Regions from separate parts of the Vibrio sp. 11986-1-5 genome, predicted to be linked through region 1. Evidence: predicted binding sites of a transcription regulator. Region 1 holds the regulator's gene; the other holds the start of a gene.
What was found. The regulator MetJ, encoded in region 1, represses methionine synthesis genes. The targets are predictions, from matches to a motif close to TTAGACNTNTANANGTCTAA.
Positions count from the first base shown of each region.

Region 2: the regulator MetJ is predicted to act here: its motif matches at 3,923-3,942, upstream of AACS00_RS11695 (MetQ/NlpA family ABC transporter substrate-binding protein).

Region 1 is NZ_CAWNVW010000051.1:152,314-176,416, reverse strand. It holds gene aspA (aspartate ammonia-lyase) at 1-1,383, opposite strand, end outside; gene AACS00_RS13840 (FxsA family protein) at 1,917-2,411, shown strand; gene AACS00_RS13835 (cold-shock protein) at 2,676-2,888, shown strand; gene AACS00_RS13830 (tRNA (cytidine(34)-2'-O)-methyltransferase) at 3,082-3,555, opposite strand; gene cpxA (envelope stress sensor histidine kinase CpxA) at 3,639-5,018, opposite strand; gene AACS00_RS13820 (response regulator) at 5,018-5,704, opposite strand; gene AACS00_RS13815 (CpxP family protein) at 5,932-6,447, shown strand; gene fieF (CDF family cation-efflux transporter FieF) at 6,621-7,529, shown strand; gene pfkA (6-phosphofructokinase) at 7,781-8,743, shown strand; gene glpX (class II fructose-bisphosphatase) at 8,839-9,846, opposite strand; gene zapB (cell division protein ZapB) at 10,145-10,387, shown strand; gene metF (methylenetetrahydrofolate reductase) at 10,454-11,347, opposite strand; gene AACS00_RS13785 (bifunctional aspartate kinase/homoserine dehydrogenase II) at 11,604-14,009, opposite strand; gene AACS00_RS13780 (O-succinylhomoserine (thiol)-lyase) at 14,009-15,175, opposite strand; gene metJ (met regulon transcriptional regulator MetJ) at 15,376-15,693, shown strand; gene AACS00_RS13770 (malic enzyme-like NAD(P)-binding protein) at 15,760-17,046, opposite strand; gene rpmE (50S ribosomal protein L31) at 17,268-17,486, opposite strand; gene priA (primosomal protein N') at 17,732-19,933, shown strand; gene cytR (DNA-binding transcriptional regulator CytR) at 20,244-21,245, shown strand; gene AACS00_RS13750 (SPOR domain-containing protein) at 21,366-21,908, shown strand; gene hslV (ATP-dependent protease subunit HslV) at 22,097-22,651, shown strand; gene hslU (HslU--HslV peptidase ATPase subunit) at 22,690-24,021, shown strand.
Region 2 is NZ_CAWNVW010000050.1:1,857-10,020, reverse strand. It holds gene AACS00_RS11710 (methyl-accepting chemotaxis protein) at 167-2,047, shown strand; gene AACS00_RS11705 (sulfate ABC transporter substrate-binding protein) at 2,381-3,370, shown strand; gene AACS00_RS11700 (carboxymuconolactone decarboxylase family protein) at 3,475-3,822, opposite strand; gene AACS00_RS11695 (MetQ/NlpA family ABC transporter substrate-binding protein) at 3,964-4,767, shown strand; gene soxR (redox-sensitive transcriptional activator SoxR) at 4,932-5,378, opposite strand; gene AACS00_RS11685 (VOC family protein) at 5,493-5,903, shown strand; gene AACS00_RS11680 (hypothetical protein) at 6,307-6,948, opposite strand; gene AACS00_RS11675 (hypothetical protein) at 7,112-8,164, shown strand, end outside.

The DNA.
Region 1 (24,103 bases):
CTCTTCTTCGGTGAGCAAGCCACGCTCCAGCACGACCTCACGGACACTTTTGCCCGTTTCGGCACAGATTTTACCCACGATGTCACCTTCATGGTGGCCGATGTAAGGGTTAAGGTAAGTGACGATACCGATCGAGTTAAATACATAACCTTCACAGATCTCTTTGTTTACCGTAATGCCATCGACACACTTATCACGTAAGTTAACACAAGCGTTAGAAAGTAAGGAGATAGACTCGAACATCGCTTGCGCAATCACAGGTTCCATAACGTTAAGCTGCAATTGTCCCGCTTCTGCGGCGTAAGTAATGGTGTTGTCATTACCGAAGACTTTAAAGCACACTTGGTTAACCACTTCAGGAATGACGGGGTTAACTTTGGCCGGCATGATCGATGAACCCGCTTGTAATTCAGGCAAGTTCAGTTCATTGAAACCTGCACGAGGGCCAGAAGAGAGCAAGCGCAAATCGTTACAGATTTTTGATAGCTTCATCGCTAAACGTTTCAGCGCACCATGAGTCATAACATAAGCGCCACAGTCGGACGTCGCTTCAATTAAATCTTCCGCGGGCACTACTTCTAGGCCAGTGACTTCACCTAAATATTTGATTGCCAACGCTTGATAACCTGGTGCAGTGTTCAAACCAGTACCAATGGCCGTCGCACCAAGGTTAACTTCTAATAATAACTTAGAGGTATATTGTAGAGCGCGGATCTCTTCATTCAGCGTCACAGCCCAAGCATGAAACTCCTGACCAACCGTCATAGGTACGGCGTCTTGGAGCTGAGTACGACCCATTTTGAGAATTTGTTTAAACTCAACGGCTTTAAGCTCAAAAGCAGCTTTGATGTATTCAATCGATTCAATCAGTTTTAGGATGCTGTTATAAACTGCAATCCGGAATCCGGTTGGATAAGCACAGTTGGTCGATTGGCTCTTGTTGACATGGTCATTAGGGTTAATGAACTGGTACTCGCCTTTTTGTTTACCCATCAGCTCAAGAGCAACGTTGGCAATCACTTCATTGGTATTCATATTCACTGAAGTACCTGCGCCACCTTGGAAAACGTCGGAAGGGAATTGATCCATACACTTACCGGTTTCCAAAATCAGATCACAGGCTTGAATGATGTAGTTAGCGACATCTTTCGGGATCACGCCTTGTTCTTTATTGGCGAGTGTGGCCGCTTTTTTGGTCATGACCATGCCACGAACAAATTCAGGGACATCTGAGATCGTAACATTAGAAATATTGAAGTTTTCTATCGCCCGCAGGGTATGGATACCATAATAAGCATCGGCAGGAACATGGCGTTCGCCGAGTAGGTCTTCTTCGATACGGGTTGCTTGGTTCGTAATAGGGGTTTCAGATAGGGTAGCCATCACAGGATCCTTAAGATAATTGTTCTGATTAGTCACACTTAGCCATCTCTGTCTTAAGAATCCGTTCACCAGAATGGTTGGCTGGGAAAATCTGTCCTGACTTCTTGGCTAATCATACTTGACCAGTAGATAAAAAATAGGAACTGGATCACCTTTCCGGTGCATAGCCGCGTAGAGATTCGGGATCTTTAGCTAAGATCTCATGGTTTGAGCGAATTCGTTTAATGGAAAGTTAACATATTGAAAATAAGAATTATTTTATAGAATATTTATCAGCGTAATCTCACTCTGAGTTGAAGGGTAATTGCAACCGTATGATTGAGCTGAATAGATTGGTTGGGAGAGTCTGGTCGATGACGATAAATGACAGACTGATGACGTAACAAAGTTGCAGTTACGTGGGCATCACGTTAATTTGAAAAATGTGGATGGTGGATGGTGGATGGTCGTTGCCATAGACTCGTCAACACATGGTGGAGGTGTTAGGTTTCCAGACGGTGTGTCAGGTAAGGCTAAATTAAGGAGAAGCTAGCTTGCTTATTTTATTATGTTTATTTATTGCCCTGCCAATTATTGAGATTGCGGTGCTGATTCAGCTCGGTGGTTTTTTAGGGTTATGGCCAACGCTTGGTTTAATCCTATTTACCGCTTTGGTTGGGGCGATACTGGTGCGTAGTCAAGGTGTATTGACGTTCCTGTCGGTCCAGCAGCGTTTGCAACGCGGTGAAGTGCCGGCACAGCAAATCATCGAAGGTATGTTGTTGGCCGTCGCTGGTGTTTTATTACTGACACCTGGATTCATTACTGATGGAATCGGCATGCTCGTTTTGCTGCCTATTCCAAGGGCGCGTTTGGCTCATTACCTAATGGGGTATTTGGTTGTGAATACCATGAGTGGTCCTGACTCGTTCTCTCATCAATCATCACAATCTCGACCTAATACTGAGGGTGAGACGTTTGATGGTGAGTATGAGTATAAAGAAGAGCAAAAGGAGCATCGGCGGGACGACTCGAATCGACTCAATTGATTGTTCTATTCGGAGATTTGAGTTTATTTGGTTATTTTTGAATAAAACGTTTGCTTAATAAGAGTGAAAGCCTTATAGTTATCCGGCTCTATAGTTAAGAGTTATTAATGAAAATCAAAAGTAAAAGTAAATTCTTAGAATCCCATCGTAAAAGTTGTTATCCTAATATTTCCCTTACATGATTAGCTACATTAAATAATTCATGCTTTAGCACCTTGCGCAAGTGCGCAGCAATCCTATGAATTTCTATATAAGGGACAAATTATGTCTAACAAAGCAACTGGTACAGTAAAGTGGTTCAACGAAACTAAAGGTTTTGGTTTCCTATCTCAAGACAACGGCGGCGCTGATGTATTCGTACATTTCAACGCAATCGCTTCTGAAGGTTTCAAAACTTTGACTGAAGGCCAAAAAGTATCATTCATCGTTGAAAACGGTCAAAAAGGTTTACAAGCTGCTCAAGTTGTAACTCTATAATTAACTGATACTTAATCAGATTATACAAAGGTCGCCTAGGCGGCCTTTTTGCTGTCTGTCATTATTGTCTTCTAAGCGTATTCAGTTTTTCTCTTATCGTATTATTGAAGCTTGAGCCGAATGAGTCGTATCAAGCTACGTAAGGGAAATTCGTTAACGATGATCGTTTTGTCGCAAGTTAGCCGTGACCCGCCTATTGAGCGCCAGAAAAGCCCAATTGGCGCCATGCTTCAAAAGCGATGATGGCGACGGCATTGGATAAGTTGAGGCTTCGGGCATCTGGCATCATTGGGATCCGAATGCGTTGGCTCATCGGTAAGCTTTGAATGAGCTCGGCGGGTAAACCACGAGTTTCTGGGCCAAACAACAATACATCCCCAGCTTGAAACCGAGCATCAACGTGATGACCTGTGGTTTTTGTGGTACAGGCGAACAGTCGAAATTCACCACGAGCCGTTAAGTAATCGAGAAACGCTTGATAATTTTGGTGGCGGGTGACTCGAGTAAGGTCATGATAATCTAACCCCGCTCGACGTAACTTCTTTTCTTCAAAATCAAATCCTAACGGTTCTATGAGGTGTAAGTGCGCACCACAATTAGCGGATAAGCGAATAATGTTTCCCGTATTAGGGGCGATTTCAGGTTCATAGAGGGCGATGTCAAACATGGTTGAGCTTTTCCTTATTAATAGAGCCCGCTAGTATACTGTACCGAACGTCAGATGTTGATCTTATCGATTCGCTCTATCGCTTATTGATCACGGTGAAGCGGTAGGGTGATTTGCACTTTTAATCCGCCAAGATCGCTTCGGCTTGCGTTAACCTGACCACTATGTTGACGGATTGCACTCTCCGTTATCGCTAACCCTAGCCCTGTCCCTCCGCTGTCTCTGTCTCTTGCGGTCGATACACGATAAAATGGTCGAAAAATTTCACTCAGTTCATTATCTGGGACGCCTGGTCCGTTATCTTCAATGGTGATGATGATTTGTTGTGCCACACAACGAAAGCTAACTTGAATCCGATCTTGACTGTAGTTAATCGCATTGCGGACGACATTTTCTAATGCACTCATCAATAATTGTGGATTACCTGAAATGTATTGATCAGGAATCGGGTCGAGGAGCAGCTGTTTTTGCATTTGCTCGGCCTCAAACTGTGCATCATCGAGTAACGCTTCCCATAAGCTAGACAACGGTTGTATCTCGCGACTTAAATGACTATTGGTCTGCATGCGAGACAGCTCAAGTAGTTCACCGATCATGCGTTCTAAACGTTGCGCTTCAGTATCGATTCTTTCTAGCTCTTTACTGTTTCCTTGTTTACGACTGGCTAAAGCATTGGCCATTCTTAGACGAGTTAGCGGTGAACGTAACTCATGGGAGATATCGGATAGCAAGCGCTGTTGACCGGAAATCATTTGGTTAACGGCTTGCACCATTCGATTGAAACTGCGCCCGGCTTGACGAAATTCTGTGGTGCCTTTTTCCAGAGCGGGGTCCACGACAAATTCACCTCGAGCAACACGCTGAGCGGCGAGTGCGAGTCTTTGGGCTGGTTGACTTAATGCCCAAGCGAGCCAAAGTAGTAGAGGAGTACTGACGAGCATAACCGACAACAGCAGATGCAGCGGTTTATCAAATAGTCTTAGTAGAAATGGCGGAGGTTGATCCCAACGCATCCCCATATACAGTAATAGATTCTGCTCTGCTAATTGAATAGCGACTGGGCCAGCGATCATATAGCGACCATACAAACGTTGTTGCGGTTTATCTACAGACTCAATACTGGTGGTAAAGTTTTTTAATGCCTTTAATTGAAAATTTTCATGCCGTTTTGTGGTGAGGATATTACCGTCTTGATCGGTAACAAAAAAGCGCGGTCGCGAACTATGGTGACTGCCTGATTCTAGTTCGGTAATGATCCGCGAAAGGTCATCCTGTCGGATAAAGCGTTTTTCCAAGATTTGCTGATATTCGCGCATCCGTTGTAAACTTTCGGAAGGAATATCTCGTGATTTACGCGGATCAAGATGCGGTAAAGATAACACCGCGATCACCACCAATAACATGGTTAGCCAGAAAATGGCAAAGATACGGCCATAAAGACTATTGAGTTTGGGTAAGCGCATTATTCTTCCGCCACCATTAAGTAGCCACGACCACGCAAGGTTTTGATTCGAGGTTTACCATCGAGTCGTTCTGGTAATTTTTTGCGCAAATTCGAGACATGCATATCAATCGCTCGGTCAAAAGCGGCCAGTCGTTTGCCTAACACATCCAAGCTGAGCATTTCTTTAGTGAGGGTTTCTCCTGGATTTTGGGCAAAATGGCCTAATAGGGCAAATTCAGTAGTGGTTAAGTCGAGCAGTTGGCCTTGGCAGTAGGCTTCTTGTTTGCCGGGATAAACTTGAATGTCTTGACACTCAATCACATCGGAGGATTTATGCACGGGTTGATGCTGCGTGCGGCGTAAAATCGCTCGAATTCTAGCGAGCAATTCGCGATCACTAAATGGTTTGGGAAGGTAATCATCGGCTCCCAATTCTAGACCGATCACACGATCAATTTCTTCGCCTTTTGCGGTTAACATCAGGACCGGAGTCGCCCAGTTTTCACGCAGTTTCTTCAAGGTTTCCATACCATTGAGTTTAGGCATCATGACATCCAATAAAATCAGATCAACCTCATCGTTAAGCGCCGCCAAACCGGATTGACCGTCATTGGCTTCAGAGACGTCAAACCCCTCATAACTGAGGACTTCTTTGAGTAGATTGGTGAGTTCGGTGTCATCGTCGATCAGAAGAATATGTGCCATTGCTGCCTCGTTACCGATATTACTTTCTTGCTGGATGAGGATAGTTTACTGCGAAATGGGCTGAGATAATGGGGTGTTTGTGACTATTTACGATTCTTTACGCTCTCTACACGCCACTTTACTCGTCAACTTGTATTGTTTGATTAAGTGCTGCTTGGGCAGTTCTCCCATCGTAGCAAGCTTGGAAGACTAAGCTTATCAACGATAACTATTGAGAGGAAATAATGATGAATATGACTAAGAAAATGATTCTCGCTGCAGTCGCTTTACCTTTGGCCCTCGGTAGTGCCGGAGCCTTGGCTTATGGTAAGGGCAAGCATACTGAGCATCAAAGATGTGGTTTACACAGTGAAAGAGGTATCGTCAGTCAACTGAACTTAACCACAGAACAGCAGAGCCAGCTAAAAGCCTTGCGCGAAGCGCATCGCCAAGCCATGCAAGATCAGCGTAGTCGTGGCTCGCGTGATGAAATGAGTACCTTGCGTGAACAAGAGCGAGCGTTAATGCTCTCCGCGGATTTTGATCGCGCTGCGGCTAACGATCTGGCTAAACAGATGGTCGATAAACAGGTAGAACGCCGAGTAAATATGTTGGAGAAGCGTCATCAAATGATGAGTATTTTGACCGATGAGCAAAAGACCCAGCTACAGACTTTACAGCAAGAGTGTATGGAAAAGTATCGTCGAGAAGGTGATGAGCCACGTGGACCTAAAGATGGCGCGAAAGGGAAAGGCCGAGCTTAAATAAACTCCACCACAGCGGTTACTCTGCTAACTTGATGCAATCGATGTGCTGGTGTAGGGTGGTTAATTTCACTCCTTGTGTTGCAAAATAACTAGGCAAGGGTAGGCCACTTTATCACTCAGCATTCAGAATATATCATGTGCATGGGTTTATTGAGTCTCGGTGGACAATAATGAAACAAGAGTACGCTCGCTTAGTAACACTGGCTGCATGGACCGCCACCATTGTAGCCAGTGGTTTATTAGTGGTTAAAATAGCCGCGTGGTGGATGACTGGGTCGGTCAGTCTACTTGCTTCAGTGGTGGATTCTTTACTCGACATTGCCGCCTCTGTGGTCAATTTAATTGTCATACGTTATGCCCTGCAACCAGCCGATCGAGAACATACCTTTGGTCATGGTAAGGCCGAATCTTTAGCGGCCTTAGCGCAAGCGATGTTTATCTCCGGTTCAGCGTGTTTCTTACTCCTCAATGGGGTTGAGCGTTTTTTCCGCCCTCACGAACTCCAATCGCCAGAATATGGCATTTATGTCAGTGTATTTGCTTTATTGGTGACCTTTGGCTTAGTCTCGTTTCAGCGTTATGTGGTCAAAAAAACCAACAGCCAAGCGATTGCCGCCGATTCTTTGCATTACCAAACTGATTTATATATGAATGCGGCGATTATTTTGGCTCTGGGTTTGAGTTGGTTGGGTTTTAAACAAGCCGATGCGATTTTTGCTATTGGGATAGGCTTATACATTTTATATAGTGCGATTGGCATGGCTTATCAGGCGGTGCAAACACTGATGGATAGAAAGCTTCCTGATGACGAATTAGCCCAGATCCGATCCACCTGTTTGTCGGTCAATGGTGTGTTAGGGGTTCATCAATTGCGAACGCGCATGGCTGGACCAGTCAGATTCATTCAATTGCATCTCGAATTAGATGATCATATTCCGCTTATTGAAGCCCATCGCATTTCTGATCAAGTTGAGGAAAAATTACGCCACCTATTTCCCGGTGCGGATGTGATTATTCACCAAGATCCTTACTCTGTCGTGTTTAACGTGGAACGTAAACAAAAATTATCGACGTGGTAAGGCAAAGAGCGCTCAACTTGACTATATTTCAGTCAGTTTAATTAAAAAACAGTATTCTGATATGAATCAACGAAGCGATAGGATAAAGCTGTAATACTCTTACATAAGTAATAAAGTTACAAAAAAACGCTCAAATAACAGTAGTATTCCTTATCGGGCGAGGTAACATATCGCACAATTTTGTTGCTTGTTTGGTCTGAATGAGCACGACTAAAAATGAGTTTTGAATTCTCAAAAAATCGAGGGTGAGCATGATTAAAAATATCGGTGTTTTGACAAGTGGTGGTGATGCGCCCGGCATGAACGCAGCGATTCGTGGCGTTGTTCGTACTGCATTAGGTGAAGGTTTAGGTGTCTATGGTATCTATGATGGTTATCTTGGACTCTACGAAGGGAATATTAAGCAACTGGATCGCTACAGCGTTTCGGATGTGATCAACAAAGGCGGGACTATGTTAGGCTCAGCTCGTTTCCCTGAGTTTCGTAATGAAGAAGTACGTCTAAAAGCGATTGAGAATTTAAAGCAGCATAATATCGATGCTTTAGTCGTGATCGGTGGTGATGGTTCTTACATGGGCGCAAAAAAACTGACTGAAATGGGTTTCCCTTGCATTGGTTTACCAGGCACGATCGATAACGATATCGCGGGTACCGATTACACGATTGGTTATTTATCGGCGATCAATACCGTTATCGACGCGATCGACCGTTTGCGTGATACGTCTTCTTCACATCAACGTATTTCCATTGTAGAAATCATGGGCCGTCACTGTGGTGATTTAACCCTGATGTCAGCGATTGCCGGTGGTTGTGAGTACATCATCACGCCAGAAACGGGTTTGGATATGCAGCAGTTGATTTCTAATATTCAAGACGGGATCAAAAAAGGCAAAAAACACGCGATCATTGCCTTAACGGAGCTGATGACAGACGCTAACCAATTGGCAAAAGAGATTGAGAAATCAACCGGTCGTGAAACGCGTGCAACGGTACTGGGGCATATTCAACGTGGTGGTCGACCAACCGCATTTGACCGTATTTTAGCTTCACGTATGGGTAACTATGCGGTGCATATGTTGCTAGAAGGACACGGTGGTCGTTGCGTGGGTATCCAAAAAGAAGAGCTGGTGCATCATGATATCATCGAAGCGATTGAAACCATGAAGCGTCCGGTACGCCAAGATTTGTACAAAGTAGCTGAAGAGTTATTTTAAGACGTTTGATGATTATCTCAGACTGAAAAAATCACTATCCAATAAAAAAGACCGCGATGCGGTCTTTTTTATGATTTTAAATCTCAGCTAAGGTGTTAAATAATCATCGGTAACACATCACTATCTTTACGCTCTAAGTAGTGGATGGACTTTATTCGTCTAATTGTCCGGCAGCGACCACGGATCAGTAGTGTTTCTGTCGTCGCGATATTACCTTGTCGGCTAATCCCTTCCAATAAATCGCCTTTGGTGATCCCTGTGGCTGAGAAAATGACATTATCACTGCGTGCCATATCATGGAGTGCCAGTACTTGGTTAGCTTGCACCCCCATTTGGGCACAGCGAGCCAATTCTTTGGCGCCCCAAATACGATTATCTTCACTGTCGCCTTTAACGTGATGGCGAGCCAACAACCGGCCTTGCATATCACCATCTAATGCTCGAATCGCCGCTGCAGAAATTACCCCTTCAGGAGCGCCACCAATACAGTACATGGCATCGACTTCACTGTCCGGCATGCAAGTGAGAATTGATGCGGCCACATCGCCATCAGGCACCGCAAAAACACGCACACCCATTTGCTGCATCTCACGTATCACGGCATCGTGACGCGGTTTCGCCAGAGTCACCACCGTCAGTTGGTGTAAAGCTTTATCCAGTGCGGTAGCGATGGCCTGTAAATTGTCGGCTAATGGTTTATTTAAATCGATGCAGCCTTTGGCTCCAGGACCGACGACAAGTTTTTCCATGTACATGTCCGGTGCTTTGAGAAAACTGCCTTTTTCTCCCGCTGCCAATACCGCTAATGCATTGGATTGACCCATTGCGGTCATGCGTGTCCCTTCAATGGGATCGACAGCGATATCGACGTCGTCACCACCTAAGCCGACCTGTTCTCCGATATAGAGCATCGGAGCTTGATCGATCTCTCCTTCACCAATAACGATTTCGCCATTGATTTCTGTCTTGTTCAATAAAATCCGCATCACTTCTACGGCTGCGCCGTCAGCCGCGTTTTTATCACCTCGGCCAAGCCATTTGTAACCTGCCAGTGCTGCACCTTCGGTTACCCGAGAAAAAGCCATTGCTAAATCGCGTTTCATGCTTACTCCAACCACCAATTTAAAGAGGATAAAAAAGTTGCGCGGATTCTAGCATACTCATAAGTAAACGTTTGCTATTTAGCGCCGTAAGCTTTGTAGTGGATCAAAACTTTGTCTTTTAAGGGCGAGATAAGCTCTCTTTGAGCGTGAGAAGTAAAGATAGCGTCAATTGCGTTGTTTTTTTGACCGAATAGCGAACAAGATCGAATATAGTAAGTGTTTCTCTGCGCATCGCTGAGTAGAATGGTTAAATAGAGTGAATTGAATTCACATCACGGAATAAACAAAGGTAAGTCACATGTCTTTTGAAGTACTAGAACAACTCGAAGCAAAAATTCAAACTGCGGTTGATACCATCGCCTTACTGCAAATGGAAGTGGAAGAGCTGAAAGAAGAGAAACAACAGCTCACGCAAGAAGCGAATGAATTAAAAGCCAGCCGTGCAGCGCTTGAGCAAAAAGCGCAAGAAATGGAACAAGAGCATGCTGCATGGCAAACGCGCATTCGTAGCTTGCTTGGTAAGATGGAAGAGGTTGAGTAATCTCCAGCCGTTATTGATAGCTAACAACGCCGAACTTTGTTCGGCGTTGTGGTTATAGCCCTTTGGTTAAGCGGTAGTCATCGGGCGTACACCAAGAGTATGGCAAAGCGCGTAAGTCATTTCGGCGCGGTTTAAGGTGTAAAAATGAAAATCTTTCACTCCTTCACGGCTTAGCACTCTGATCATATCAATTGCCTGACTAGCACCGACTAATTGTCGGGTGATCGGATCATCATCTAATCCGGCAAATTGTTTGGCCATCCACTGCGGCACTTTAACGTGGTTTTGCGCGGCAAAGCGCGCAGCTTGTTTAAAGTTCGAAACGGGCAAAATACCGGGAATGATTTCGACATCGATACCTGCTGCAACGCAGCGGTCTCGAAAGCGAAGATAGCTCTCAATATCAAAAAAGAACTGAGTGATGGCTCGGTTGGCTCCCGCTTCGACTTTACGTTTCAAATTGAGCAGATCGGCTTGGGCACTTTTCGCCTCTGGATGCACTTCAGGAAAGGCGGCCACGGAAATGTCAAAATCGTGGCAAGATTTGAGTAGAGCAACTAAGTCAGCGGCGTACATCTCCGGCTTGCCGCCACCCGGTGGAATATCCCCACGTAGGGCGACAATACTGGCAATGCCATTGTGCCAGTAGTCATCGGCGATGGTGATTAACGCTTCGCGGCTGGCATCAATACAGGTGAGATGTGGCGCTGCAATCAATCCCGTTTGATCTTTGATGGCTTTGATGATCGAGTGGGTTCTGTCACGCTCACCAGAGTTGGCTCCGTAGGTCACGGAGACAAATTTCGGTTTAAGATCTTTTAAGCGATGCACCGAGCTCCACAAGGTTTCTTCCATTTGCGGTGTACTAGGTGGAAAAAACTCAAACGAGACATTGATATCTGAAACTTCAGCGATACTTTGATTTAAAGCATCGATATGACTGGCGTGCGTGTATCCCATTTTTCTCTCCCTGTGCTAACGACCACAACGCAAACACAACATTCTTTACGTATAGACGTCCATATGTCTACAGAATGTAATGAATCGATTTTAATGTCAATATTACTAGTATGAAGGTTTTTCATGTTGATGCTGAGTAAAATTCACCCGCTTAAGCGGATAGGGGGTGAGTGTGGCTGACACGTCCCTGTTTATTGCAAACGGAGACGTGTTGAGTGAGTACGATATAAAGATAAGGAAAAGTATTAATACTCGCTCATAACAGACTTGCGAGACGGTTTAGGTCCGATTGAATCGCACCAGCGGTGACTTCACGTCCTGCACCAGGGCCTCGAATCACCAGTGGATTATCTCGGTACCATTTGCTTTCAATCGCAAAAATATTATCGCAAGGGCGTAAATTAGCCAGTGGATGGTCACGCTCCACGGCTTCTACGCCAACCGAGGCTTGACCATTTTTCTCTAAACGAGCCACATAACGGATAACCTTATGTTCTTTTTGGGCACGAGCTAACCGTTCAGCAAGGCTTTGATTGAGTAGATGACTTTGCTCAAGAAACTCATCTAAGGATAAGTGGCGTAGTGCCTCTGGGACCAAAGATTCCACCTTGACTTGCTGAGGTTCAATCTCTAAGCTTGATTCTCTGGCCAGAATAACCAGTTTACGCATCACATCTGAACCATCGAGATCATGGCGTGGATCTGGCTCCGTTAACCCTTGTTGCCAAGCCAATTCAACCAGTTCGCTGAATGGGGTGGTGCCGTCGTATTGTTGAAACAGCCACGACAGTGTGCCGGAGAAAATTCCGGACAGTGCGGTGATGTCATCGCCACTTTCACGCAGATCGCGAACGGTATGATTGATGGGAAGGCCCGCTCCCACGGTAGCATTGTATAACCAATGGCGACCAATTTTGCTGAAAGCATGTTTGACTTGATGGTAGTATTCTCCATTGGCTGATCCTGCGACTTTATTGGCACTGATCAGATGCAAACCATGCTGCGCCATGGCTAAATATTGCTGCGCTAGATGTTCGCTGGCCGTCACGTCTAAGACAATGGCCTCATCATAGTTACGCAGTTCACCGAGCTGTTGCAGCCAGCGCTGACCATCATTGGGTTGTGCTTCATCTTGATATCGAGCCGCAACTTGGCTTGGATTGATCCCAGCCTCATCAAACCAAAAGGTTTGGCTATCGATGATCGCGACTAATGAAAATTGCATGCCGTAGCGTTTTTCTAATTCGGTTTGCTGATCTGCAAACAGCTTTAACCAACTACTACCAATGTTACCTTTACCGCAGAGCGCTAAGGCAACGCGTTTTTGGGCTTGAAACAGCTGCTTATGTAAGCCAATGACCCTTTCGGTTAATGTATTTTGTCTTAATACTGCCACTAAGCTGAGTTCGGATTCCGCTGTGCAGATAAACTCAACTGGGCAGGTTTTCAGTTGCTGGTAAAAACCGTGATTGTGCTGCGCGTTACGAGTGACGCCTGCACCTACGGCAGCTAATAGTGAATAACCTTCTTTGAGTTTACTCTCGGTAGCGAGTGCCGAGTCCTGTAAATAACCAAATACATCACTGGCCATTTCTCTGGTGTAGGCAAGGCGCAGTTGATGCTGATCGGCTTGCACTTCAAAGGCCAATGGCTCAAGTTGAGCCCGTTTGAGATGTGCTAATACCGTGTGTTGTAGGCGTTGGAAATCTTGTCCGGCGGCGAGCGTCAATTCAATCAGCAGCACATCCTCCAAAGAGGTGATGATTTTTGCTCCTCGCCCAGAGGCAAGAATACGTTCAATGCGTGTTGAGCCCGATTCTGGCTGATGGCTAGAGCGTAAATGCAGTTCCATAGTGCTTTGCACCACTGGCTGTAAAGTTCGGCTATGCAGTACTGGCGCGGCCAGTCGAGCCAGTTCGTTGGCTTCATCTAAGCGCAGTAGTGGCAATAAACAGGCATCATCCACCACTCTTGGATCTGCACTGTATACTCCCGCGACATCACTCCAGATGGTGACGCGTTCAACGTCCGCGAGAGCACCAATCATGGTCGCAGAATAATCGGAACCATTACGTCCAAGCAGAACCGTTTCCATTGCGCTATTTTGTGCAATGAAGCCGGTAATGATGATGCGCTGCTGCGGATGCTGGGCGAGAATCGCTTTAAGTAAAGGAGCGGAGCGAGCGCGATCAACCTCGGGTTGTGGTCCGGTTTCGGCGCGTAAGAAAGCACGGGCATCTTGCGCAATAGCGGGTAATTGTTGCTGATTGAGTAGTGCTACCAATAAGCGCGCCGACCATACCTCACCATGCGCCAGTACCGCGGATTGCTGAGCGTAGTTCAATGGAGCGGTGAGCGCGGCCAGTTGAGAGCACTCCTGATTGAGCTGAGTCATAAGATGATTGGCGATATCGCCATTCAATAATTCGTCAATTAACTGCGTTTGATATTGGCGAATGGCTTGCAGTTGTTGATGTGCAGTCAGGGCATCTTTTTCAAGGTGACTGACAAAATCAATTAATTGATTGGTGGTTTTGCCAGCGGCAGAGACGACCACTAGATCATGATGCTGCGAATACTGCTGTAAAATATCCACCACGTTTAGGTAGCAATCACGATCGGCTAGGCTACTACCGCCAAATTTATGTAATTGCTGCTTCATTAATTTTTTTCCTGTGCTTGCTTAAAGGCTTGTTCAAGGTCGGCAATCAGATCGCTAGCGGCCTCCAATCCGACAGAGAGGCGCAGCAGTTGTTGGCCGACGCCAGCTTCGGCAAGGGCAATCTCCCCCATAGCCCGATGCGTCATCGAGGCGGGATGGCAAATTAAGCTTTCCACCCCGCCTAAAGATTCCGCTAAAGAAAACAGACCTAATGCACCGACAAAGTGTTTGAGTTGTTCAAAGGTACCTGCAAACTCAAAACTGAGCATGGCACCAAAGCCACTTTGCTGTTGTTTAGCAATCTCATGGCCGGGATGGCTGACCAAGCTCGGGTGATAAATTTGTCCAACCAGTGGTTGAGTTTGTAGGTAAGCGAGTACTTGTTGTGCACTCTCTTCGTGAACGCGCATTCGGGCCGATAAAGTGCGTAAGCCGCGCAAAGTCATATAACTATCAAACGGGGTGCCAGTCGAACCAAGGCAATTTCCCCACCACGCTAATAGTTCGCCATGCTCGGCTGTTCGGCTGATGATAACGCCACCAATCACATCAGAATGCCCATTGAGATACTTGGTGGTGGAGTGAATGACAAAATCCGCCCCTAAGGCGATAGGTTGCTGGTAAATGGGAGTTAAAAACGTATTGTCTACTGCCACCAATGTATTAGTTGCCTTGGCTTGTTGGCAGAGCTGCTGAATATCGACCACTCGAACTAAAGGGTTGGAAGGGGTTTCTATCAGCAGCAGTTTGGGTTTTAGCGCCAGCGCCTCACTGACCGCAGTCGGATCCGATTGATCGATAAACAAGACTTTAAAATCGCCTTTTTTCGCTCGTGAATTGAGCAGTCGATAGGTGCCGCCATAACAATCATGAGGAGCGACAATCCACTCTTGAGGAGACAAAAAGGTCGAAATCCACAGATTGATAGCCGAGGTTCCACAGTTGGTGACAATCGCCGCTTGTCCCCCTTCGAGATCCGCTAGGGTTTGTTCCAGTAAGCTACGGTTTGGATTGCCTGAGCGGGTGTAATCATAGGTAGGCACTTCACCAAAGGCTGGAAAGCCAAAGTTAGTCGATAGATAGATCGGTGGTACCACCGCATGGTATTGGCTGTCCGATTCTATTCCTGTGCGAACGGCAATGGTGGCAGGTTGGCGAGTGGTCATAGTGGCTTCCTTTCTGAATCTACAATAAATGGGCTAACGGAAGAGGGAGGATCTCGTCGTCACTAGAGTCACACTTTACTGATCAAAAAAGAAGACGTCAACACATCTAGATGTCTATATGTCTTTGCTTATGGCAGTAAATCCCGCTAAAATTAGGGACTTTGATTAGTAGACTCAAATTCACACAACGAAGGTGCGCAATGGCAGACTGGAATGGCGATTATATTAGCCCCTACGCGGAGCATGGTAAAAAGAGTGAGCAGGTAAAAAAAATCACGGTATCCATTCCGTTGAAGGTACTCAAAGTGCTTACTGATGAACGAACTCGCCGACAAATCAACAATTTACGTCACGCCACTAACAGTGAATTATTGTGTGAAGCTTTTTTGCATGCGTATACGGGACAGCCGTTACCGACTGATGAAGATTTACGTAAAGATAGGCCTGATGATATTCCAAGCGAAGCTAAAGCTTTGATGACCGCAATGGGTATTGAGTTTGAAGCGTACGATGATTGAATGATGTCGACAAAAAAACCTAGCTACGCTAGGTTTTTTTAGATCGAGGGTCGCTATAAGGTCACCTTAACGACAATTTTCTGCCATATAATTTTCTGGCATGTCGATACGCGCCACGCCGGACTCGACGGCGGCTTGAGCGACCGCTTTGGCGACTCGTGGTAGTAAGCGTGGGTCCATTGGTTTTGGAATAATATAATCAGCGCCATAGCTAAGCTTTTCTACCCCAGCGGCTTTGAGTACTTCGCTTGGGATCGGCTCTTTCGCTAATTGACGAATGGCATCGACAGCAGCACGTTTCATTTGATCATTAATTTCGCTGGCGCGAACATCCAATGCACCACGGAAAATAAATGGGAAACACAGCACATTATTCACTTGGTTGGGGTAATCGCTGCGCCCAGTACCGAGGATTAAATCGTTTCTCACCTGATGAGCTAACTCAGGTTTGATTTCTGGATCGGGGTTGGAGCAAGCAAAGACGACGGGTTTATCAGCCATCAATGCTAGGGCTTCTGGTGGCAATAAATTCGGGCCAGAAACCCCGAGGAACAAATCGGCGCCGGCAATCACATCTTCCAAAGTGCGCTTATCGGTATTGTTGGCAAATAATTGTTTATATTCGTTTAAATCGTCACGGCGGGTATGGATGACGCCTTTACGATCCAGCATGTAAATTTTTTCACGCATCGCACCGCATTTAATCAATAGTTCCATACAAGCGACTGCTGCAGCGCCCGCACCCAGACAAACAATAATACATTCATTGAGTTGTTTGCCTTGCAGTTCAATCGCGTTGAGCATTCCAGCGGCGGTCACAATCGCGGTGCCGTGTTGATCATCATGGAAGACAGGAATATCACAGCGCTCGATGAGACGGCGTTCAATTTCAAAGCAATCTGGCGCTTTAATATCTTCTAAATTGATCCCGCCAAAGGTATCGGCGATGTTGGCAACGGTATCGACAAACTCATCGATAGTACGATGTTTGACTTCGATATCGATCGAATCAAGGCCAGCAAAACGTTTAAAGAGCAGCGCTTTACCTTCCATTACTGGCTTTGATGCCATCGGACCAAGATTGCCTAAGCCAAGAATTGCCGTGCCATTAGAGATGACGGCGACCGTGTTGCCTTTGGCGGTATACTTGTACACGTTATCAGGTTGTTGGGCGATTTCACGAACCGGTTCTGCTACGCCTGGGCTATAGGCCAGCGCTAGGTCACTGGCTGAATCGGCCGGCTTGGTTAAGGCGATGCCAATTTTACCTGGAGTCGGTAGTGCATGGTAATCAAGAGCACGTTGGCGAAATGCTTCTTGTGGCGAGAGGTCTTGGCGATGATCATCAGACATAGGGGGAGCTTCTCTTATAATGTTATCAACGAAGCTATGATTCTAAAGGATGTCGATTGAGCTGCCTAGGTGGGATTGCGATCACAAACCATCAAATCGGTAAGATGAAGACTGATAAGACCAGCTGAGTGCTAATGACGACCAAGTAAAGCACACTAAAACTGGCAATAAAAAAGAACGCCGTAGCGTTCTCTTTGTATAACTTGCGCTTAAAGTAATAATTACTTCTTGCTTGATAGAGCACCGAAACGCTTGTTAAAGCGATCAACACGGCCGCCAGTATCAACGATACGTTGCTTACCAGTGTAGAATGGGTGGCACTTGTCACATACGTCAAGGTAGATGCTTTCTTTTGCTAAAGTAGACTTGAAAGTGAATGCGTTGCCGCAAGAACAAGTTGCGCTAACTTCTTTGTATTCTGGGTGGATACCAGCTTTCATGGGATAACCTCAAATGTAGGCCGTGTCGCTATCCGGATCTGATGCCGGACACCACACGTATGTTAATGATAATATGCAGATGCCAAACCGATTTGCCAAGCATCTTTAAGGCGCGATATATTAATGAATCCACGCCATCGGATCAACTGCTTTCGACGCTATTTTCACCACTTTTGTTGGTCGAATTTCTAGTTAGCATCCAGTAGACTGTGTTTTCTGCTTCTTTAAATTGCTAACGGATGGTTATGCGCCCCACTATTGCTCGTGTTGCTTTACCGGTTCCTCTTGATAAATCCTTCGATTATTTAATTGCTGATGGCATGTCTCCTGCGATTGGCGGACGGGTTTCGGTTCCGTTTGGTCGCCAAACCTTAGTGGGGATAGTCATTGCGTTGGTGTCTGAATCCGATTTTCCTCTGCATCAATTGAAATCGCTGCATGCGGTGTTAGATACACAACCGTTATGGTCAGAAACACTCTACGGGTTATTGCAGTGGTGCAGTCAATATTACCATTACCCTTTGGGAGAAACGCTAGCTAACGCGATGCCAAGTGCGTTGCGTAAGGGCAAAGCGGCGCAATTTGCGGTGACTAAGGAGTGGCGACTGACTGAGCAAGGGCGTAATCAACTATTTCAAGGTTTTGGTCGTGCCATTAAGCAGGCCAAGGTTATGTGGTTATTGCAAGCGGGCCCCGTATCTCATCAAACGCTGCTGGATGAAGCGGTCTCAAGTAGCACGTTAAATGCTTTACTTGAGAAGCAGTGGATTGAGGTGCAGGAACAAGCTCCGCAGATCGTACCTTGGCCGGCTAATGTTGAAGCTCCCGTGGATAAACCGAAATTAAACCCAGAGCAGGCGATTGCGATTGCGACGGTGAACAGTCAGCCGGGTTTTGGGTGTTATTTATTGCAAGGCGTCACGGGGTCAGGTAAGACCGAAGTCTACTTAAACTTAATCAAACCTATCTTGGAACAAGGCAAACAAGCCTTAGTATTAGTGCCTGAGATAGGTTTAACCCCTCAAACTATCCAACGTTTTCGTCAGCGTTTTACCGTGCCTGTGGTCGTGATTCACTCAGGATTAAATGACACTGAGCGTCTTAATGCTTGGTTAGCGGCACGAGATAAAGCAGCGGGGATTATTATAGGTACGCGTTCAGCCTTATTGACGCCTTTTGCTGCTCTCGGGATTATTATTGTTGATGAGGAGCACGATACTTCTTATAAACAGCAAGACAGCTTGCGTTATCACGCGCGCGATGTCGCTGTCATGCGAGCCAATCTTGAGCAAGTGGCGATTGTCCTTGGCTCGGCAACGCCTGCTTTAGAAACACTGCATAATGCGTTGACGGGTAAGTACTATCATCTGCAACTCACCGAGCGAGCGGGGCACGCTGTGCCGACGAAAAATCGCGTATTGGATATTAAAGGCGAGTATTTAGAGAGCGGACTTTCTGCGCCGTTGATCGCCGAAATGCGTCGTCATTTACAGCAAGGCAATCAAGTGCTGCTGTTTCTTAATCGGCGTGGTTTTTCTCCCGCCTTGATGTGTCACGAATGTGGTTGGATTGCCGATTGTCAGCGCTGTGATGCTTATTACACTTATCATCAATACAGTAACGAGGTCCGTTGTCATCATTGTGGCTCGCAACGTCCGGTGATTCAGCACTGTCAAAGCTGTGGTTCACATCAGTTGGTGACTGTTGGGGTCGGGACTGAGCAACTTGAACAGCAGCTTGCTCAGTTATTTCCTGATTATCGCACGATTCGAATTGATCGAGACAGCACTAGGCGTAAAGGCAGTTTAGAAGCCGCCTTGACCGCTATCCACAATAATCAGTATCAAATTTTGATTGGTACGCAGATGTTAGCTAAAGGACACCATTTTCCCAATGTGACCTTAGTTGCGCTATTGGATGTAGATGGTTCGCTGTACAGCAGTGACTTTCGTGCTCCAGAGCGCTTGGCACAGTTATTCATTCAAGTTGCTGGTCGTGCGGGAAGGGCAAGTAAACCAGGTGAAGTGGTTTTGCAAACTCATCATCCTGAGCACAGCTTATTACAAGCGCTACTGCATAAAGGTTACGACCATTTTGCTCGAACCGCTCTTGCTGAGCGGCACGTCGCTCAACTTCCGCCATACACTTATTTAACGCTGTTTCGCGCTGAAGCGAATCAGTCATCGGTGGTGGAAACCTTCTTAAGGCAAGTTCGGCAAACCTTACAAGTGCATCCGTTGTTTGATCAAGCCTCGCTAGTATTAGGACCAACACCAGCACCACTGGCTAAGCGAGCGGGTAAGCACCGTTGGCAACTGTTATTGCAAACCCCTTCACGCAGCACGATGCAGGCAATATTAACCAGTTCAAAAACCGCCATTCAGTTATTGCCTTTAGCGAGTAAGGTGCGGTGGTCTTTGGATATTGAGCCGCAAGATTTGAGTTAAATCTCGCCTCTCACTCGCTGATGCTTATTGATAGTAGTGCTGACTGAGCGCGGTTTTTAGTGGTTCTAAATAGCAGTGAGTTTTATTTGCGCAACTAAAATCACTTGCTGTGATCGATATCATATTTGTAATGCAAAAAATGTTACTTAAGCCGTAACTTTCTCTATGGAAAGAAATAAACTAGAGGCACTATACGTTCAGTGAATCGTTTTCGTCGACCAATCTATGGCTCCATAATAAAGAGGGTCGTTTTATCGATAACGTTTATTAGGCTTAGGTATTGAGAGAAAATAGAGAGGGTTAAAAATTTATGGCGACAATGAAGGACGTTGCCCAGTTGGCAGGTGTCTCTACCGCGACGGTATCTCGTGCGTTGATGAATCCTGAGAAAGTATCCACCACGACTCGTAAACGAGTGGAAGAGGCGGTACTTGAAGCTGGCTACTCCCCCAACTCTTTAGCGCGAAATCTGCGCCGTAATGAATCAAAAACCATTGTGGTGATTGTGCCCGATATTTGTGACCCTTATTACACCGAGATCATTCGTGGTATCGAAGATGTGGCGATGGAACATGGGTATTTGGTGCTGCTTGGTGACAGTGGCCAACAAAAGAAGCGTGAAAGCTCGTTTGTGAACTTAGTCTTCACCAAGCAAGCTGACGGTATGCTATTGCTTGGTGCTGATCTGCCGTTTGATGTCAGTAAAGCGGAACAGAAAAATCTGCCACCGATGGTGATGGCCTGTGAATATGCCCCAGAGTTAGAACTGCCGACGGTGCATATTGATAACCTTACTTCAGCGTTTGAGGCGGTAAACTATCTTACTCAGATGGGACATAAAAAAATTGCTCAAATCAGCGGACCAGTAGGCGCTGTGTTGTGTGAATTTCGTCAGCAAGGTTATCAGCAAGCGCTGCGTAGAGCTGGATTGGTCAAAAATCCAACCTATACGGTTATTGGGGATTTCTCTTTTGAATCCGGTGCTAAAGCCGTGCGACAGTTGTTAGCACTATCTGAGCCACCGAGTGCGATTTTTTGTCACAATGACGCAATGGCGATTGGTGCGATGCAAGAGGCGAAGCGCTTAGGCTTAAGAGTACCGCAAGACTTATCCGTTGTTGGATTTGACGATATTCAGTTTGCTCAGTATTGCGATCCACCGTTAACGACGATTTGTCAGCCACGTTATGAAATTGGCCGACAAACGATGTTGATGATGCTTGAACTACTGCGAGGGCGTGATGTGCAGGCTGGATCACGGTTGTTAGAAACTCATCTGGTAGTGAGATCCAGTGCCGCGCCGCCAAGGTAAATATTGTCCTGATTGGGCGGGTTTGCAGAGGATAAGCAGCGTTGCTTACATATTGACGCTGTTATCCGACGCCAAACTCCTTTACCATGGCGCTACAATTGTCAGCGTTTGAATTGAATCGTGGCTAATAAAGATTATGTAAGAAGGGGTCGTAGTCCAAAGAAGTCGACCGCAAAAACGACAACGCGCCGAAAACCTTGGCGCAGTGGCTTGATCGCGTTAATCCTACTCAGTGGGTTTGTTTATGGGCTGTATTGGCTAAACCAAACACCTGAGCCGCCTGCACCACCAGCCAAAACCGTTTCTCCGGTTAAACCTGCGACGCCACCTGCACGAGTGATCCCGCCACCTCCGACGGAAAAGTGGGACTATGTGCAGAGTCTGCCTCAGCGTGAAATTGAAGTGACCGCTAAGGAGCAACAACTGTCGGAGATCCCGTACATCATGCAGTGTGGGGCATTTAAAACCTTGCAACAAGCAGAAGCGCGTAAGGTCGAGATTGCTTTTCAAGGGTTGAAGAGCAACATTCGTAAAACTGAAAATAGCAGTTGGTTTCGAGTTGTGTTAGGACCGTATCCATTAAAACGAGATGCTGAGCGAGATCGCCACCGTTTACAGCGGGCTAAAATTGAGCCTTGCGCGATATGGAAAGAATCACAATAAACAGTATTTAGGTGATTGAACCTTGCAAGATGGCTAACGAGTCACTTTCTCTCGCATCTTCTTCGTAAGATGTGAGAAAATGACCGCGTTGGCCTTTTTTCTGTATTCAGTTTCCCCTTACCTTGAAATCGTTTTTCCGCATCCTCATATACCTTAAACACCCAGTGAAATAATAAAGAGGTCCTCACGTGACTACCATTGTATCTGTACGTCGTGATAATAAAGTTGTGATTGCAGGAGACGGCCAAGTCTCGCTTGGCAATACCGTAATGAAGGGTAATGCGCGCAAGGTTCGTCGTTTATACAACAATAAAGTTCTGGCTGGATTCGCTGGTGGTACCGCGGATGCCTTCACGCTATTTGAGCGTTTTGAAAGTAAATTGCAAATGCATCAAGGTCATTTAACCAAAGCAGCGGTTGAGCTTGCTAAAGATTGGCGTAGTGATCGTGCTTTACGTCGTTTGGAAGCCATTTTAGCGGTTGCTGATGAAACCACATCATTGATCATTACTGGTAATGGCGATGTGGTTCAGCCTGAACATGATCTGATTGCGATTGGTTCTGGTGGTAATTATGCTCAAGCCGCAGCGCTCGCGTTGTTGGAAAACACTCAATTAGACGCGCGTGAAATTGCTGAAAAAGCGTTGAATATTGCTGGCAATATTTGTGTCTTTACCAACCACCATCACACCATTGAAGAACTAGAAATACCAGCAGCGCTATTGCCTGAAAAGAACGCATAATCTGGTGTGAACTCTGTACTGAATGTAAGGAATTGATGATGTCTGAAATGACGCCTCGTGAAATTGTTCACGAACTAAACCGCCATATTATCGGTCAAGAGAAAGCCAAACGTGCCGTGGCGATTGCATTGCGTAATCGCTGGCGCCGTATGCAACTTGAAGAAAGTTTACGGGTGGAAGTGACACCGAAAAATATTCTGATGATTGGTCCAACAGGGGTGGGTAAAACAGAAATTGCTCGCCGTTTAGCTAAGCTAGCCAATGCACCATTTATCAAAGTAGAAGCGACGAAATTTACCGAAGTGGGTTATGTTGGTAAAGAAGTCGAAAGTATTATTCGCGATCTGACTGATGTCGCGGTTAAATTAACCCATCAACAGGCGATGGAAAAGGTCAAGTTTCGCGCTGAAGAATTGGCGGAAGAACGAGTGCTTGACGTTCTGTTGCCTCCTGCGCGTGATGCTTGGGGAGAATCAGAAAAAACCGAGCAGTCATCATCGACTCGCCAAGTGTTTCGCAAGAAACTTCGTGAAGGCCAGTTAGACGACAAAGAGATTGAAATTAACGTTGCCGTACCACAAATGGGCGTTGAAATTATGGCTCCTCCTGGTATGGAAGAGATGACCAATCAACTGCAAGGGCTGTTCCAAAATCTTGCTGGTGATACCAAGAAAAAGCGTAAACTGAAAATCAAAGAGGCTTTAAAAGCCTTGGTTGAAGAAGAAGCGGCGAAACTGGTTAACCAAGAAGAGTTAAAAGAGCAAGCTATTTACAACGTTGAGAACAACGGCATCGTGTTTATCGATGAAATTGATAAAATTTGTAAGCGCGGTGAAAGCTCTGGCCCTGATGTGTCTCGTGAAGGGGTGCAACGTGATTTATTACCACTGATTGAAGGAAGTACCGTTTCAACTAAGCACGGTATGGTAAGAACCGATCATATTTTGTTTATCGCTTCGGGTGCTTTCCAAGTGGCTAAACCTTCGGATTTAATTCCAGAGCTGCAAGGTCGTTTACCGATTCGTGTTGAGTTAGAAGCGTTATCGAGTCATGATTTCAAACGTATTCTTACCGAACCGAAAGCGTCTTTAACTGAGCAATATATCGCATTGATGAAGACTGAACAGGTCGATATCAGCTTTACTGAAGATGGTATTAAACAAATTGCCGAAGCCGCGTGGCAAGTCAACGAAAGCACAGAAAATATCGGTGCTCGACGTCTGCATACCGTGATGGAGCGTTTGATGGACGAGATCTCCTATGAGGCAACAGAACGTCCGGGTAGTCAAATGGTCATCGATGGCGACTATGTACGTGGCCGTCTCAGTGAATTGGTTGAAGACGAGGATCTTAGCCGCTTCATTTTGTAAATTATCCGCCCACCGCACTGGTGGGCTTTTTTATCGCCCTAGTTTGCGCTTATACTCTGCGCACTGTTTCGTCATTGCTATT
Region 2 (8,164 bases), on a different contig from region 1:
GAATTCTTGGCTGTGATTCGTTGGTTTAATCAAAGCGAGAGTAGTGTCAAAAAGATGTCGGGATGAAATTGGTACACTGTTGGCTCATTTATGATAAAGGTTGCCTTCGATTCGCCGATAGTAAAGGGCGATATTATTGATAGGTAGCTAGATTAGGAGTGCAAGGATGTTTAAATCTTTTCGAGCAAAAATCACCGCGATCAGCGTGGGATTGATTGTGATGTCATTGGTTGTTACGGCGGTTTTAATCGTGAGAGTTAGCTCTGAAACGTTCCGTTTGCAAATCAGCCGTAATTTACAGCAACAGCTACAAACTCAATCGAGCTCAATTTCTAATTGGATGGATGAGCGAAAAACCATGCTGATGGCCACCGGAAAGGTTTTGGAACATCGAGATCCTTTGTCTGCTCTAAAACAACTCAGTGATGGCGGTGGTTTTTTAGCGGCGTATTTCGCACGTCCTGATGGCTCTGCGGTGTTTTCTGATGAATGGCAACCACCGAGTGATTACAATCCATTGACTCGTGAATGGTATCGTTTAGCGGCTACGCAGAGCGGCGTTGCGACAACGGCACCTTATGAAGATGCGCTAGATGGCCAAACCAGTTTAGTGGTCACCTTTACTCATGGCCTAGGTAATAATGCTAGTCGCGGTGTGTTAGCGGGGGATATTCCTTTAACCTTTATTATTGATACGGTACGTGCGATTGCGCCAACACAAAACAGTTTTGCCTTTTTAACCGATAACAACGGCACCATTATTGCTCATCCGAATCCAAACTTGAGTTTAAAAAGCTTACGTGATTTGAACCCCAGTTTAACGCAAAACATGTTAAGTGATATTCAACGTCAAGGTCATCGCGAGCTCACGTTGCAAGGCCAAGCCATTTATCTCACCAGTCAGGCAATACCGGGTACCAACTGGTCGCTGAATATTGCTCTCGATAAACAAGATGCCTTATCGGGTATCTATAGCATGATCCGTTGGACAGTTATTGCGGTGCTATTGATTGGTCTGGTTGCCACCGGTGTGATGTGGATTTCTAGCGCTTCAGGGTTTAGACGTTTACAAGAAGTCAGCTTGGCAATGACCGATATCGGTCAAGGAGAGGGGGACTTAACCAAACGGATCGAAGCGCATGGCAGCGATGAAATTGCCACTATTGCCAAAGCGTTTAATACCTTTGTTGAAAAGATTCATCTGTTGGTGAACGAAGTCAATAATACCGCTCAATCGGTGTCGGCGGCTTCCAGCACTTTGGCACAAGTGACACGACAAAGCGCAGGTGTGGTCGCTCAGCAAAGTTCAGAAACGGATCAGGTCGCGACCGCAATGAATGAAATGACCGCCACCGTACAAGAGGTTGCGAGTCATGCCAGTGAAGCGGCAAGTCAAGCCTCAGCAGCAGATAATGAAACTAAACAAGGACAAGTGTTACTGCGCGATACCTTACAACAATTAAAACATTTGGATGACACCTTGCAAGGCAGTAGTTCAACGATTGCAGAGTTACAAACTGGGACGCAAGATATTGTTGGCATGCTGGATGTGATCAGCGCCGTTTCTGAACAAACCAATTTACTCGCCTTAAACGCGGCGATTGAGGCAGCCCGAGCGGGAGAGCATGGCCGTGGTTTTGCGGTAGTTGCCGATGAAGTGCGTGGATTAGCGGGTCGTACACAGCAAAGTACCCAGCAGATCCAAGAAGTGGTTGATCGCCTATTTAAGCAAACGGAAAATGTGGTCAATGTGATGGCTCAAAGTCGCTCCGCCGCGCAAACTACCGTGACGAAAGCCGAAGATATGGCCGCTCGTTTAGAGCAAGTTAATCAAGCGATTACTTTAATCGCCGATATGAACTTACAAATAGCCACTGCGGCAGAAGAGCAATCATCCGTGGCTGAGCTGATTAACCAAAACGTGGTGAATATTAATGATTTATCATCACAAACCGAGCAGGCATCGCATCAGTTAACCGAGGCGACGCAAACTCTTACTGAGCAAGCGGATCAACTTCATCAACAAGTTTCACAGTTTAAAATTTAGTCAGCGATTACCGTCAGTGTTATCTAAAAAGGGGCTTTAGCCCCTGATGCCGCTCACCTTAAGTGAACGGCATCAGGGGGATGGTAGTCATAACAATGTAAATTGTGATATCCGTTGCAAAATCCTGATCGTACCAACACAGAATAGATTGAGAATGCATCCGTTTTGCTGGTTACCAGATTGAATTTCCAAGGTGTGCTCAAGTTAATATTGAGGCCTGTTAGGCATGGTTTTAATATTCCAAAAAAGAATACGAAATCGATTTATGTTTCTAACTTGGTTATAAATGTTGTGCTAATTTGCTTGTCGCATATTAACTAAGGAAGATGACTCATGCGTACATGGCTACTCGCTCTATCTCTATTCAGTGTTTCTCAACATACCTTGGCAAAAGATTCCGTGTTATTGAATGTTTCTTACGATCCGACCAGAGAGCTTTATCAACAATATAACGCCGCATTTGCCACTTATTGGCAAGCAGAAAACGGAGGTAATGTCACAGTTAGGCAATCCCACGGCGGATCAGGTCGACAAGCGGTTTCCGTGATGAATGGTATTGAATCCGATGTCGTGACTTTAGCACTCGCTTATGACATTGATGCGATTGCCGAGGGGGGAAGAATTGCTCCGACTTGGATTACTCGTTTACCCTATAATTCAGCGCCTTATACCTCGACGATTGTATTTTTAGTGCGTGAGGGTAACCCCAAAAATATTCGAGACTGGGATGATCTCATCAAACCTGATGTGGAAATCATTACGCCTAATCCGAAAACCTCGGGTGGTGCTCGCTGGAATTATCTTGCCGCATGGGGATATGCTTTAGATCAGTATCAAGGTGATGAAGAAAAAGCGCAGCAATTTGTTAAGTCGATTTATGACAATGTCAGCGTTTTAGATACTGGTGCACGTGGTGCTTCGAACACGTTTGTTGAGCGACAAATAGGCGATGTGTTGATTGCTTGGGAAAATGAAGCTCTGCTCGCGGTGAACAAATTAAATCATCATGGCTTACAAATCGTAGTTCCGAGTCGCTCTATTCTTGCTGAGCCTACGGTGAGTTTGGTTGATCGAGTAGTCGATAGAAAAGGAACTCGTGAGGTAGCACAAGCGTATTTGGAGTATTTATATTCTCCAGTTGGCCAAGAGATTGCAGCGCAAAATTTTTATCGACCAAGAGATCCTGATATCGCTGAGAAATATACGCAAGTGTTTCCTCATTTAATGCTATTTACTATCGATGAGGTGTTTGGCGGTTGGCAGCAGGCACATCAAACTCATTTTGCACAAGGCGCAACATTCGATCAAATCACTCGTCGTTGATAATACGTTGATTGATAAAAATGATATAGCCATAAGTGGTTGGGGATTGTTGCTGGAAAGCGTTTACGCTTATCTCCCCAACCTATTTTAGCTTCAGCCGTTATTTATTGTGATTCAGCGGCAAACTCTTCAATTGCTCCCAGTGCTTGAATGCCATAAGTTAAGGAAGGGCCGCCTCCCATCAGTACAGCAACATCGATCACTTCAACCAGCTCGGCTTGTGTCGCTCCAGCTTTTAACGCCGCAAACACGTGAGCGGCAATACAGCCATCACAACGTGCCGCGATAGCTATACCGAGTGCAATCATCTCTTTGGTTTTCAGATCCAGCTCACCAGGAGCCATAGCGGCTTTATGTAATTGCATAAACGCAGATAAGGTATCAGGGCTTTGCTGTTTATAAGATTTACCTAAGGTATTGTTATCTTTGAGTAACTGAGAATAAGATTTCATACAACCTCTTTGTTAGTTTTTTCTAAATAAGATTAACCTAATATAAAGGGCGACATAATAAAAAGCAAATCGAGTTGCGAATTATTCTATTGCGTTTATTATGGACGTCTAGAAGTCTTTGTTTTTTTGTGGGTAGAAAGGATGCTGAAAATGAAAAATACGATTCGTTGTGCGTTAGCGATAACATTACTGCTGGGGCTGACGGCGTGCGGTCAAAAAGAACGCTCTGAAATTAAGGTCGGAGCAACCGTTGGGCCACATGCTCAAGTGGTTGAGGCTGTGGCTAAAGAAGCGGCTAAACACGGTTTAACGGTAAGAGTTGTTGAATTTTCTGATTTTATTACTCCCAATGCCGCACTGGCCGATGGCAGTATCGATATAAATAGTTATCAACATCAACCGTTTTTAGACAACTACAATCGTAATCATGGGGCAAAGTTAGTATCGATTGGTAACTCGATTTTAATGCGGATGGGGATTTATTCTAATCGTCATGAGTCATTACAAGACTTACCTGATAATGCACGGGTTGCGATTCCCAATGATCCGACTAACGGTGGACGTGGTTTACTGCTGTTAGCGGATGCGAATTTAATTACGCTTCGTGATGGTGTCGGTTTCAATGCAACCCCAAGGGATATTGTTGAAAACCCGAAAAACTTGCGGTTTCTTGAAGTCGATGCTGCTCAGTTACCGCGAACGTTAGATGAAGTTGATGCGGCGGCGATTACGATGAACTATGTGATGTCGGCTGGTATTGATCCTAAAAAACAGGGGATTTTTCTTGAATCCAATCAAGCACCATTGGCGGTAATGGTTATTGCCACTCGTGAAAATGAGCAAGACAACCCTTTGTATCAACAGTTTGTACAGATTTTTCAATCGGCCGCGGTGAGTGATTTTCTTGCCGAAACGTTTAACGGTACGATTGAGCCAGCTTATTAGATGGCTATTTTAAGTTTTTGAATAGGAAGCGATAAGGCTATCCCCTCCTTGTTTACAGTGGCAGCGATATTGGTTACGTTCGTTTTCCCCAAAGCCTAGAGTCTATCTAGGCTCATCGGCCCTATGGATTACCTCGATCACTCTATGCCTTGCTGCTGTCTTCCTTATTTTATATGGCACTGCTCTAAAAGCACGGGTCCAGTCCCTAATTGGGCCAGTTTGTCTTCTGGATTATACAGTGGGCAAGTTTGCATCGATAAACAGCCGCAGCCGATACAACCGTCAAGCGTATCGCGCAACTTTTCCAATCCAGCAATTCGTTCATCCAAGCTCTGTTTCCACTGTGCTGATAGTGCTTGCCAGTCTTTTTGAGTTGGCGTCCGACTATCGGGTAATGTTGCTAATGCTTGCTGTATTTCTGCCAGAGAAATCCCTAGCTTCTGAGCTGCTTTTATCACGGAAACACGACGTAAAATATCTTTACGATAAAGGCGTTGATTACCTGCGTTGCGGTCACTCTTAATCAGTCCCTTACGTTCATAAAAATGCAGTGTACTAATACTTACCCCACTGCGCTGTGCGACTTTCCCCACTGTCCAATCGTTTGACATCTTGTGCTCAGCCCCGTCTTTTGTACATTTTTCTATAAAAAATCAAAAAACACTTTACCTCAACCAAGGTTAAGGTTTTAGCCTGTATCTTCATCAAGCACAAGGAGAAGAACGATGAAAATTGAACACATTAATCTAGTAATAAAAGATCTAGAACAGTCATTGCATTTTTACCGAGCCGCTTTCCCACATTGGAAAATACGAGCGAAAGGTGGAGGAGAGTGGTACGGAAAAGCCAGAACTTGGGTACATTTTGGCGATGAAAATCATTATCTTGCGCTCAATGAGTTTGGCGAAGGGAGGAACAGAGATCGTACTGGGCACAGTGTTGGCTTAGCGCATTTTGCTTTTGAAACTCAAAACCTTGATGCAGTGATCGTACGTTTAGAGCAAGCGGGTTTTGAGATTGCTGATAATGGAGCTAATGAGACTTTTCGTCGTAATGTTTACTTTATTGATCCCGATGGGTTTGAAGTGGAGTTTGTACAATATTTAAGTGATTTACCTAATGAGCGTAATACTTAGCTCGATGAAGTAGAGAAAGCGAATAGATAACGTTATTAGATGCTAAGTTGTTGATTTAACGTTATTGCAGGCAAGAAAAAAGACGTCCTGAGACGTCTTTAAACTATGAATTGGTGGGCTGGCGTAAGTTGATTTTGATTTTTAAATTATTGTTTTTAATTTAATTTAATCGATTTGACTTTTAATTTGGTTCCTAAGATGGTTCCTAAAAATGATTGCTTCGCGTAATCTCAGTGATTTTTATCATTTAGCTGAAGGTACCATATCAAGTGCTTACTATGAGAGGTTTTTCTCGTTCTAGCATGAACAGCTTTATTGAATAGTAAAAGTGCCCTGCCGAAGTTTTGTTAGATCGCCAAGTTTAACCCCATTATTCTTGCTGTTGAGAACTGATAGTAGACTGTTATTTTTTTCGTATCTGATGAGAAATTTCAAACTTTTGATTGTGTGTTGGTGGTTTCTGCGAGGCTTTATTCTCCGCTTTTAAGCCGGTAATTTCTTTTTTTAAGATTGCATTTTCCGATTTCAAGTCTGCAATTTCCTTTTTTAGTTCATCAATATCCAATAGCTCTTCTAGAAGTGAATCAAGTACGTGCTCTTCTCGTTCCAATTTCGGAAGTAAAAGACTGGCTTCGAATTTCTTGTTTTTGTTGTTCTTGATTAGTTTAACTGCTGCCACAAGCGTTTCATTCACTACGTATGTTTTAGATACATTCAGTCGTTTCGATAGGTAGTCGAGAGATTTTTTCGCATTTTTAGACAACGAAAATGTTGACGTTTGGGATCGGTTTGAATGGCTACGCCAAGCACTTCTTAACAAATTTACCCGATATTTATCATCGTTGCTTATCGACTCTTTATTAGTCCAATTGTTGATGAAGTCCTGAGCAAATCTAGTGTCGAGTCGGGACCTATCATGTGTCCCCTTGTTAGCTAAATCTTCTATCCATGCATGCCTTTTAGCATAACTTCTTAACCAGGTTACCATCTCTCGGTCATCTGCATTGAACCAACGCATTCTGCTTTTGAGTGATTTTTCAGTCATGAACATCTATCCCATTCGTTTATGCTCTACTGATAGTATACGTAAAAAATAAACTTTAAAACAATAATTTAAATATGTTTTAATTTTGTGATTAATGTGGTTTTAAATCTTGTGTTGTTTTCTTATTATTGATTTATAAATAGGGTATATATGGTTGTATCTAGTGCGTGTTGTTGAGTTTTTATCTGAGATTGGTCCACTTTCTCCTGAAGGGAGATACTTATTTTTGGCGATAATATTCGAGCGAATGAATAGCTGGGAAAATAGGATCGACGTATCCGTTTCACGTCTCCGTGAAAGTTTTGGAGTATCCCATAAAGTCGTTTCTGAACTGCTTGAATATCTTCAATCTCACCGTGTAGGTGAGGTTATAAAGGTAAGGCATGGGAAGCACGAGTTCACTTTTGATTCTGTCTATATCGACTCATGGACGGAGAGGGGCTTTCTATCCGTCCATGAGGCGTTTACGGAGGTATTTTCACCAGAAGTTAAGACTGCCTTAAAGGAAAAAGAGCTAAAACTTAGGCCCTCAAACCTTCTTTTGATCGGGATATTTATCCTTCATGCAAATAAATTGGGCTTTATTCAGTCATCCGCAACTGGAAATGAAGAGCTATTGAGTGAAGTGAAAATACGACGCTTAATGGGGGGGATTAATCAAAGCCGTCTGAAATCTCAACTAGCAACACTACGCAGCATTGGATTTATCAGATGTGAGGCTGGTGGTGGAGTATGTCCGATCTACTTCGGCAAGTTTGGAAAGCGTTATCAGATAGATTTAGACTTTCTGTCGGCGAGGAAAAACACAAGGAATGCCCTATTTGTTGATGAAAAATTAAAAAACGTCAGCGACTTTATTTATGATACTCCCAAATGTTACCTGACCTATAGTGAGTTCAACGGGTGTTCTTTGAAGTATGAATTTGATTTTGAGCTTTCTTTCAAACTATCTTTTTTGATTGGCAAAAAAAGAAACATACACAGGTGGCTCAACAGATCGAATTCAGAACGTATAAAGGCGACCTATTTTGTTGATGGCTTCAACTTGTCACGATTAAAACTAGCCCCCTTTTTAAAGGAGAATGAACTCACTTTGGGTGTCTTGGCTAAGTTAGAGCTCTTGACTGCTTTTATACTAGTAAACCATTTTCAATCCCTAACTATGGTAACGTATGAAAAACTGAAAGAGTTACTTGTGTCAGACTCTGAGCTTCAG